DNA from 2 places in the Orrella dioscoreae genome. Region 2 is predicted to be linked to the other one. Evidence: predicted binding sites of a transcription regulator. Region 2 holds the regulator's gene; the other holds the start of a gene.
What was found. The regulator LexA, encoded in region 2, represses DNA repair genes until DNA is damaged. The targets are predictions, from matches to a motif close to ACTGTATNNNNATACAGT.
Positions count from the first base shown of each region.

Region 1 (4,208 bases), 120 kb from region 2:
CGGCGTTGCGGCGCTGCCCAATTGGGCGTTGACCGAGTATCTGGACCAAGGCTGGATGGACGTGGTGCACCTGGGTCCCCAAGGCGTCTGGTGCACGCTGCATGCCGCCGTGCGGACGGAAGATGCGCAGGCGTCCTATATCCAGGACTTCCTGAACATTGCCCGGGAGGGCTGCTTCAAGACCCTGGCGGGTATCAAGTCGGTGCGGGGATAGCGCTACAGCGCGTCGTCGTCCAGACCGCTGCCTTTCAGGATCTTGCTGATGATGCCCGCGCCAAACCCGCGCGCGGCCAGGAAGCGCGCCTGCCGCGCGTATTCCGTGGGGGTGGTGGCGGGCTTGTCGGCATAACGCTTGGCCCAGACCTGCCGGGCGCGTTCATATTCCGTGGATTGCAGTTCCGCCCGCAAGGTGTCGACCAACTGGGCATCCACGCCATTGCGGCGCAGCTCCTGCACGATGCGCGCGGTGCCCTGGCGCTCGCCGCGCCGCTGCACGATGCTTTGTGCATAACGGGTATCCGACAGCCAGCCTTCCTTGGCCAGGCTGTCGAGCACGCTTTCGATTTCTTCGGGGTCGTCGCTGTGGCGGGCCAGCTTGCGGCCCAGTTCCTGGCGGCCATGCTCACGGCGCGACAGGAAATCGACGGCCCGGGCCTTCAGGGAGGGCCCTCGGCGCGCGGACCCACGCGCCGAGGGATTTTCGCCACTGCCGGAATGCTCGGACTGTTCGTCCGCGATTCCCTGCACTGACGCTTCGTCCTGCGTGCCCGCTCGCCCGGATCGAGCGTGACGGGCACCAGGGCCTGAAGGCTTGCGGGTCCCCCAGGAGGACATCAGTCCTCTTCGGAGCCGGCCGTGGCCGCCACGACACCGGCGGCACGCTCGGCCACGCCCATCTGGGCACGGACCTTGTTCTCGATCTCGAAGGCCAGCGCCGGACGCTCACGCAGGTATTCGCGCACGTTGTCCTTGCCTTGGCCGATGCGGTCGCCGTTGTAGCTGTACCAGGCGCCCGACTTCTCGACCACGCCGGCTTGCACGCCCAGGTCGATGATCTCGCCTTCGCGCGAGATGCCCGCGCCGTACATGATGTCGAACTCGGCTTGCTTGAAAGGCGGTGCCACCTTGTTCTTGACGACCTTCACGCGCGTTTCGTTGCCGACCACTTCCTCGCCACGCTTGATGGAACCGGTGCGGCGGATGTCCAGGCGCACGGACGAGTAGAACTTCAGCGCGTTGCCGCCGGTGGTGGTTTCGGGGTTGCCGAACATGACGCCGATCTTCATGCGGATCTGGTTGATGAAGATGACCATGCAGTTCGTGCGCTTGATGGTGGCCGTGAGCTTGCGCAGCGCCTGGCTCATGAGGCGGGCTTGCAAGCCGGGCAGCGAGTCGCCCATTTCGCCTTCGATTTCAGCCTTGGGCACCAGGGCCGCCACCGAGTCGATGACGATCAGGTCGACCGAGCCCGAGCGCACCAGCGCGTCGGTGATTTCCAGCGCCTGTTCGCCCGTGTCCGGCTGCGAGATCAGCAGCTCGGTGAGCTTCACGCCCAGCTTGGAGGCGTACTGCACGTCGAGCGCGTGCTCGGCGTCGACGAAGGCGCAGGTGCCGCCCACTTTCTGCATTTCCGCGATGACCTGCAGGGTCAACGTGGTCTTGCCCGACGATTCCGGGCCGTAGATTTCGACCACGCGGCCGCGCGGCAGGCCGCCGACGCCCAGGGCGATGTCCAGGCCCAGCGAGCCGGTGGAGACGACCTGAATGTCGTGCTCGACCTCGTTGCCGCCGTACAGCATGATCGAGCCCTTGCCGAACTGCTTTTCGATCTGCGACAGCGCAGCGGCCAGCGCCTTGGATTTTTCCGCCGCGGCGGCCTTGCTCTGTTTGTCGTCCATGTACGAGTCCTTGATGGTGATCGGTCTGCCCGGCGCTGCGCGCTTCGAGCTGTCCCGGAGGGTTCCTGCGGCGGGCCCTGCCGGGCGCCACCGTCTTTCCTTGCGGGGCATTATGGCATCGGATTGTACTGGATAAAAGCACAGTGCGGAGGTTTTTTTCCACCCTCCCGGCCCTTGCCCCATCCCCGCGTTATCCCCTGTGTCCAAGCGGCCCGCCCCTGTGACAGAATCGGTTCCGAGAGACAAGACACTGGCGGTGAGCGGGCCCAGACCCGGCGCCGTCCGGTCCCGGGCGCGCCGCCGCCATGCCGGCCGCCCTCCTAACCGCGGCACTCCGGCCATGCGCATACTCATCGCAGAAGACGACAGCATCCTGGCCGACGGCCTGTCCCGCTCGCTGCGCCGCAACGGCTATGCCGTCGACAGCCTGCACGACGGCCTGGCCACCGACTCCGCGCTGGCCGCGCAAGCCTTCGACCTCCTCATCCTGGACCTCGGCCTGCCGCACCTGCCCGGCCTGGAAGTGCTGCGCCGCCTGCGCGCGCGCAACTCGCACCTGCCCGTCCTGATCCTGACCGCCGCCGACAGCGTCGAGCAGCGCGTCAAGGGCCTGGACCTGGGCGCCGACGACTACATGGCCAAGCCTTTCTCGCTGTCCGAGCTGGAAGCCCGCGTGCGTGCCCTGACCCGCCGTGGCGCGGGCGGCGGCGCCACGGTGCTGCGCCATGGGCGCCTCGTCTTCGACCAGACCGGGCGCGTGGCCCAGGTCGACGGCCACACGCTCGACCTCTCGGCGCGCGAGGTCAGCCTGCTCGAAATCCTGCTCACCCGCGCCGGGCGCATGGTCAGCAAGAACCAGATCGTCGATCACCTCTGCGAATGGGGCGAGGAAGTCAGCTCCAACGCCATCGAGGTCTACATCCATCGCCTGCGCAAGAAGCTCGAGCCCAGCGACGTGAAGATCGCCACCGTGCGCGGGCTGGGCTACTGCCTGGAACGCGACGCCGCCATCGATCGCAACAACGGCGGAGACCTCCGTGGCACGGATCAGCCAGCAACCGCCCACTGAGCCCGCAACCCCCTCCGAAGCCCTGAACCAGGAAGCGCTGGACATCATCCAGCGCGGCAGCGCCGGCCCGAACTTCGCGCCCGCCCACCGGTCGCTGCTGGGCGAGATCCTGGACTGGATGCTCGCCCCCCTCTTCCTGCTGTGGCCCATGAGCGTGGCGATCACCTACGTGGTGGCGCAGAACATCGCCAACGTGCCTTATGACCGCACGCTGGCCAACACCTTGCGCGTGCTGGCGGCGCAGGTCATCGTCGAAAACGGCGAGACACGCCTGGACATGACACCCGCGGCCCGGCGCCTGCTGCGCACCGACGAGGACGACAGCGTCTTCTGGCTGGTGCAGGACGACAGGGGACAGATACTGGGCGGCGACCGTGAACTGCCGCTGCCCGCCTTGGGCACGCCTTCGCGGCCCGGCGAGGTGCTGTACCGCGACGACACGCTGCGCGACTTCGGCATCCGCCAGGCCTACATCTGGATGGAACCCGCCTCGCCCGGGGCGCGGCCCGTGCTGCTGACCGTGGCCGAGACGCTGGAGAAGCGCGAACAGCTGGCCAACGACATCATCAAGGGCGTGATCATTCCGCAGTTCGTGGTCCTGCCGATCGCGGTGCTGCTGGTCTGGTTCGGCCTGTCGCGCGGCATCGCGCCGCTCAACGCGCTGCAGCAACGCCTGCGCGCGCGCCGTCCCGACGACCTGTCGCCCCTGGACGAAAACGCCGCCCCGTCGGAAATCGCGCCCCTGGTGGGCGCGGTCAATGACCTGCTGGCGCGCCTGTCGGCCACCATCCAGGCCCAGCGCCGCTTCGTCGCGGATGCCGCGCACCAGCTGAAGACCCCGCTGGCAGGCCTGCGCACGCAGGCCGAGCTGGCGCTGCGCGACGCCACGCCGGAGGAAATGCAGTTCAGCCTGCGGCAGCTCGTGACCGGCTCCGAACACGCCACGCGGCTGGTCAACCAGTTGCTGTTGCTGGCGAATGCCGAGAATGCCGACGCGCTGCCCATGGCGGAGGTCGACCTGAGCGCGCTGGCGCAGGAGCAGGCCCAGCACTGGGTGCCGCAGGCGATGCTGGCGGGCATCGACCTCGGCTTCGAAGGCCCCGACACGCGCGTGCCGGTCCTGGGCAACGCGCTGCTGCTGGCCGAATTGCTGAACAACCTGATCGACAACGCCTTGCGCTATACCCCGGCAGGCGGCCACGTCACGGTGCGCATCCGCGACGGCCGCAGCCAGGCCGTGC
Region 1 covers NZ_LT907988.1:2,166,214-2,170,421, reverse strand. Annotated here, with positions in the region: gene ODI_RS10140 (LysR family transcriptional regulator) at 1-214, shown strand, start outside; gene recX (recombination regulator RecX) at 217-747, opposite strand; gene recA (recombinase RecA) at 834-1,898, opposite strand; gene ODI_RS10125 (response regulator transcription factor) at 2,239-2,967, shown strand; gene ODI_RS10120 (sensor histidine kinase) at 3,086-4,208, shown strand, end outside.
Region 1: recA (recombinase RecA) is a predicted target of LexA. The motif match lies at 2,026-2,043, and genes of this name have one in related genera.

Region 2 (4,208 bases):
GAAAACCGGGCACTTCCTTTTCCGCCAGCGTCGGGACGCCGGGAAACAGCGCCATCCGTGCCTGCGAGGTCAGGGCCAGCGCGCGCAGGCGCCCGCCCTGGGTCTGCGGCAGCGAGACATTGGTCTGGTCCAGCATGGCGTCGATCTGGCCGCCCATGAGGTCGGCCATGGCCGGGCCCGTGCCCTTGTAGGGCACGAAGGTGTATTGCACCTTGACCACCGACGCGAGATGTTCGGCAGCCAGGTGGGAAGACGAGCCCACGCCCGCCGTGCCGAAGGTGAGCTTGCCCGGATCCTTGCGGGCCGCCTCGAACAGGTCGGTGGCCGTGCGGTAAGGCGAATTGGCGCCCACGAGCAAGGCCATGGGCGTGTCGGGGAAACGGAACACGGGAACGAAATCCTGGTTGGGGTCGTAGCGCAGCGACTTGAAGAGAGACGGCGCGGCCGCCATGGTCCCGATATGGCCCACGAACAGGGAGTAACCGTCAGCCCTGGCGCGCGCGACCTTTGCCGCGCCGATCGTGCCGCCGGCGCCGCCCAGGTTCTCCACCACGATCGATTGCCCCAGCGCGGCGGAAACCCGTTGCGCGACGTTCCTGGAGACTGCGTCGGTGGGGCCGCCTGCCGCAAAGGGCACGAGCCAGGTAATGGCCTTGGCGGGATAGGTTTCCTGCGCGGCAGCGGTGCCGATGCCGCATGCGGCCAGCGCGGCCAGGAGCAGGCGCTGGACGGTGGTGGTGGACGATGTCATGGTGTCTCTCCCGATATTGTTATGGCCTTGCTCGAAAAGGTGACCAAGGCATGTCCGCATATCGTATCGGCCACGAAACCTTTTAGAATCCCCGAATCCGGAACTTCTCAATACACGATTCGTGGCCGATCACCAGCCCTCGCTCGTCGACCTGCACCTGTTCACCGAAGTCATCCGCCTGGGCAGCTTCGCCCGCACGGCCGACGAATGGGGCATGTCGCCCTCCTACGTCAGCAAACGCATCGGCATCCTGGAACAGGATCTGGGCGTGCGGCTGCTGCATCGCACCTCGCGGCGCCTGAGCGCCACCGCGCAGGGCGAGCAGACCTACGAATGGGCCCGGGAAATCCTGGGAAATGTGCGCCAGTTACGCGACGCGCTGGCGGACGAAGTGTCGGAGCCCCGGGGCCGCTTGCGCGTCAGCTCCAGCTTCCGGCTGGGACGCAATCACGTCGCCCCCGCCATTTCGCTGCTGGCGAAGCGCTATCCCAAACTGGAGGTATCGCTGACGGTGCTGGACCGGCCGGTGGATCTGCTGGAAGAGGGGCTGGACCTGGACATTCGTATCGGCGGCGTGCCCGAGCCGCATCTGATTGCCCACCGTATCGCGCATAGCCACCGCCTGCTGTGCGCCGCGCCGTCCTACCTGGAAGCGCGCGGCATGCCGCAACAATTGGACGAACTGTGCCGCCATAGCTGCCTGGTCTTCCGCGAGCGTGACCAGCCCTTCGGGAATTGGCGGCTGGTCGGCCCCAAGGGCCTGGAGACGGTGAAGGTGACGGGCACGCTTTCCTCGAACAACAACGACATCATTCGCCAATGGGCGCTGGATGGCCACGGCATCGTGCGGCTGGCGGATTGGGATTGCGCGCTGAGCGTGCAGAAGGGAGAACTGGTTCCCGTGCTTCCCGCGTATCGCTGGCCTGCCGATATCTGGGCAGTCACGCCGGGCAGGCTGTCGGAGTCGGCCAAGATCGGCGTGTGCGTGCGCTTTCTGCGCGAACAGCTGGCCAACGGCCCTTACGCGCTGCGGCCGGCAGGCATCCCCATGCCCGGCCAGGCAGCCTCCGACAGCGCCCTGTGAGGGCGCGACGGGCTTGGCGCCAGCCGCTCCCGGCGGCCATCGCTTGCAATCCCCCTGCGCATGCCCCACAATCGAGCCTGTATACATATACAGTACGAGAAACATGGCCGCCAAGCTCACCGCCCGTCAGCAGGAAATCCTGGATCTCATCCGCCGCACGCTCGCGCAGACGGGCTTCCCGCCCACGCGCGCCGAGATTGCCCAGGCGCTGGGCTTTCGGTCGCCGAATGCCGCGGAAGACCATCTGAAGGCCTTGGCGCGCAAGGGGGCCATCGAGCTGACCGCCGGCGCCTCGCGCGGCATCCGGCTGCTCAACCAGGCGCCCGAGCCGGTGCAGGCCCTGCTGCCCCACCCGGCCCTGGCACAGATGCTGCTGCCGCTGGTTGGGCGCGTCGCGGCAGGCAGTCCCATCCTCGCCACCGAGCACGTCGAACGCGAGGTGGGCGTGGATCCCGGACTCTTCACGCAGACGCCGGACTACCTCCTCAAGGTGCGCGGGCTCAGCATGCGGGACGCCGGCATTCTGGATGGCGACCTGCTGGCGGTGAAGCGCACCCCGGAAGCGCGCAATGGCCAGATCGTGGTGGCGCGTCTCGATGACGACGTCACCGTCAAGCGCCTGCAGCGCAGCGGCTCGCGGATTGCGCTGCTGCCGGAAAATCCCGACTTCGCCCCCATCGAGATCCAGCCCGGGCAGGATTTCGTGCTCGAAGGCATTGCGGTCGGCCTGATCCGCACGCAACCGCTGCACTAGGCAACACACGCCGCGCACGCCGCCACGGCAGCCTAGTCGCGGTGACGATAACGGTCCAGGTCACGCCGTTCCCGCTTGGTGGGACGGCCGTGGCGGTCTTCCTCAGGCTCCGGCTGCCAGCGGCGCGCCTCTTCCCGCAACAGCCTTGCGGCAATGCTCTCGGTCGTTTCGTCGTACAGCAGGCGCGCCAGCGTGGCCGAGCCGCGCTTTTCCGCCAATCCCCGCACGATCACCACCCACTGCTGCTGGGCCTGCCCGGTGATGTCGATGCGGTCATCCCGCCGAACGATGCGCGCAGGCTTGGCCCTTGCGCCATTGACCAGCACCCTGCCCGCTTCGACCGCGGCGCTGGCCAGCGACCGGGTCTTGTAGAAACGCGCCGCCCATAACCACTTGTCGATACGCACGCCGTGGCGTTCGTCCTCCTGCACCATCCCGGCTCCTCGCCTGCTCTCAAATGAAAATCCCCGCCTTCCTCGCAAGAAGAAGGCAGGGATCGAATCGCCAGCCTTGGGCCGACGCCCAGGCCGGGATCAGTGCTTGATGACGGGGTCGGCGTCGGCCGGCTTGCCGGCAGCCACCACCGACTCGGCCTTGGCGGGCTCTTCCTCGGGCAGCGGCGTGGGCAGGCGTTCCAGCGCCTTTTCCAGCACCTTGTCGATCCAGCGCACCGGCACGATCTCGAGGTGGTTCTTGACGTTGTCCGGGATCTCGGCCAAGTCCTTCACGTTTTCCTCGGGGATCAGCACCGTCTTGATGCCGCCACGGTGGGCTGCCAGCAGCTTTTCCTTCAGGCCGCCGATGGCCAGCACCTCGCCACGGAGCGTGATTTCGCCGGTCATGGCGACGTCGGCGCGCACGGGGATCCTGGACAGCGCCGAGACGATGGCCGTCGTGATGGCGATACCCGCGGACGGACCGTCCTTGGGCGTGGCGCCTTCCGGCACGTGCACGTGCATGTCGTGCTTCTCGAACACGCTGTCGGCAAAACCCAGGCGGCGGGCGCGGGCCCGCACGACGCTGCGCGCAGCCTCGACCGACTCCTTCATGACGTCGCCCAGCGAACCCGTGCGCTGGATGACGCCCTTGCCGGGCATGTCGGCGACTTCGATGGTCAGCAGATCGCCGCCCACTTCCGTCCATGCCAGACCGGTGACCTGGCCGACCTGGTTTTCCTTTTCGGCCATGCCGAAGGAATAGCGGCGCACGCCCAGGTAGTCGTTCAGGTTGTCGGCGTTGACCTTGACCTGCACGACGGGCTCGGAGGCCTTCGCGCCGTCGGCCTGCGACTGCGTGAGCAGCTGCTTGACCACCTTGCGGCAGACCTTGCCGATTTCTCGCTCGAGCGCGCGCACGCCGGCTTCCCGGGTGTAGTAACGCACGATGTCGCGGATGGCCGATTCGTCGACAGCCAGTTCCTCGGGCTTCACGCCGTTGTTCTTCATCAGCTTGGGCAGCAGATGCTCGCGGGCGATGTGCACCTTCTCGTCCTCGGTGTAACCCGACAGACGGATGACTTCCATGCGGTCCAGCAGCGCCGGCGGAATGTTCAGCGTGTTGCTCGTTGCCACGAACATCACATCCGACAGGTCGAAGTCGACCTCGATGTAGTGGTCCTG
Region 2 covers NZ_LT907988.1:2,041,303-2,045,510, reverse strand. Annotated here, with positions in the region: gene ODI_RS09575 (Bug family tripartite tricarboxylate transporter substrate binding protein) at 1-751, opposite strand, end outside; gene ODI_RS09570 (LysR substrate-binding domain-containing protein) at 873-1,835, shown strand; gene lexA (transcriptional repressor LexA) at 1,939-2,589, shown strand; gene ODI_RS09560 (RNA-binding S4 domain-containing protein) at 2,622-3,023, opposite strand; gene lon (endopeptidase La) at 3,123-4,208, opposite strand, start outside.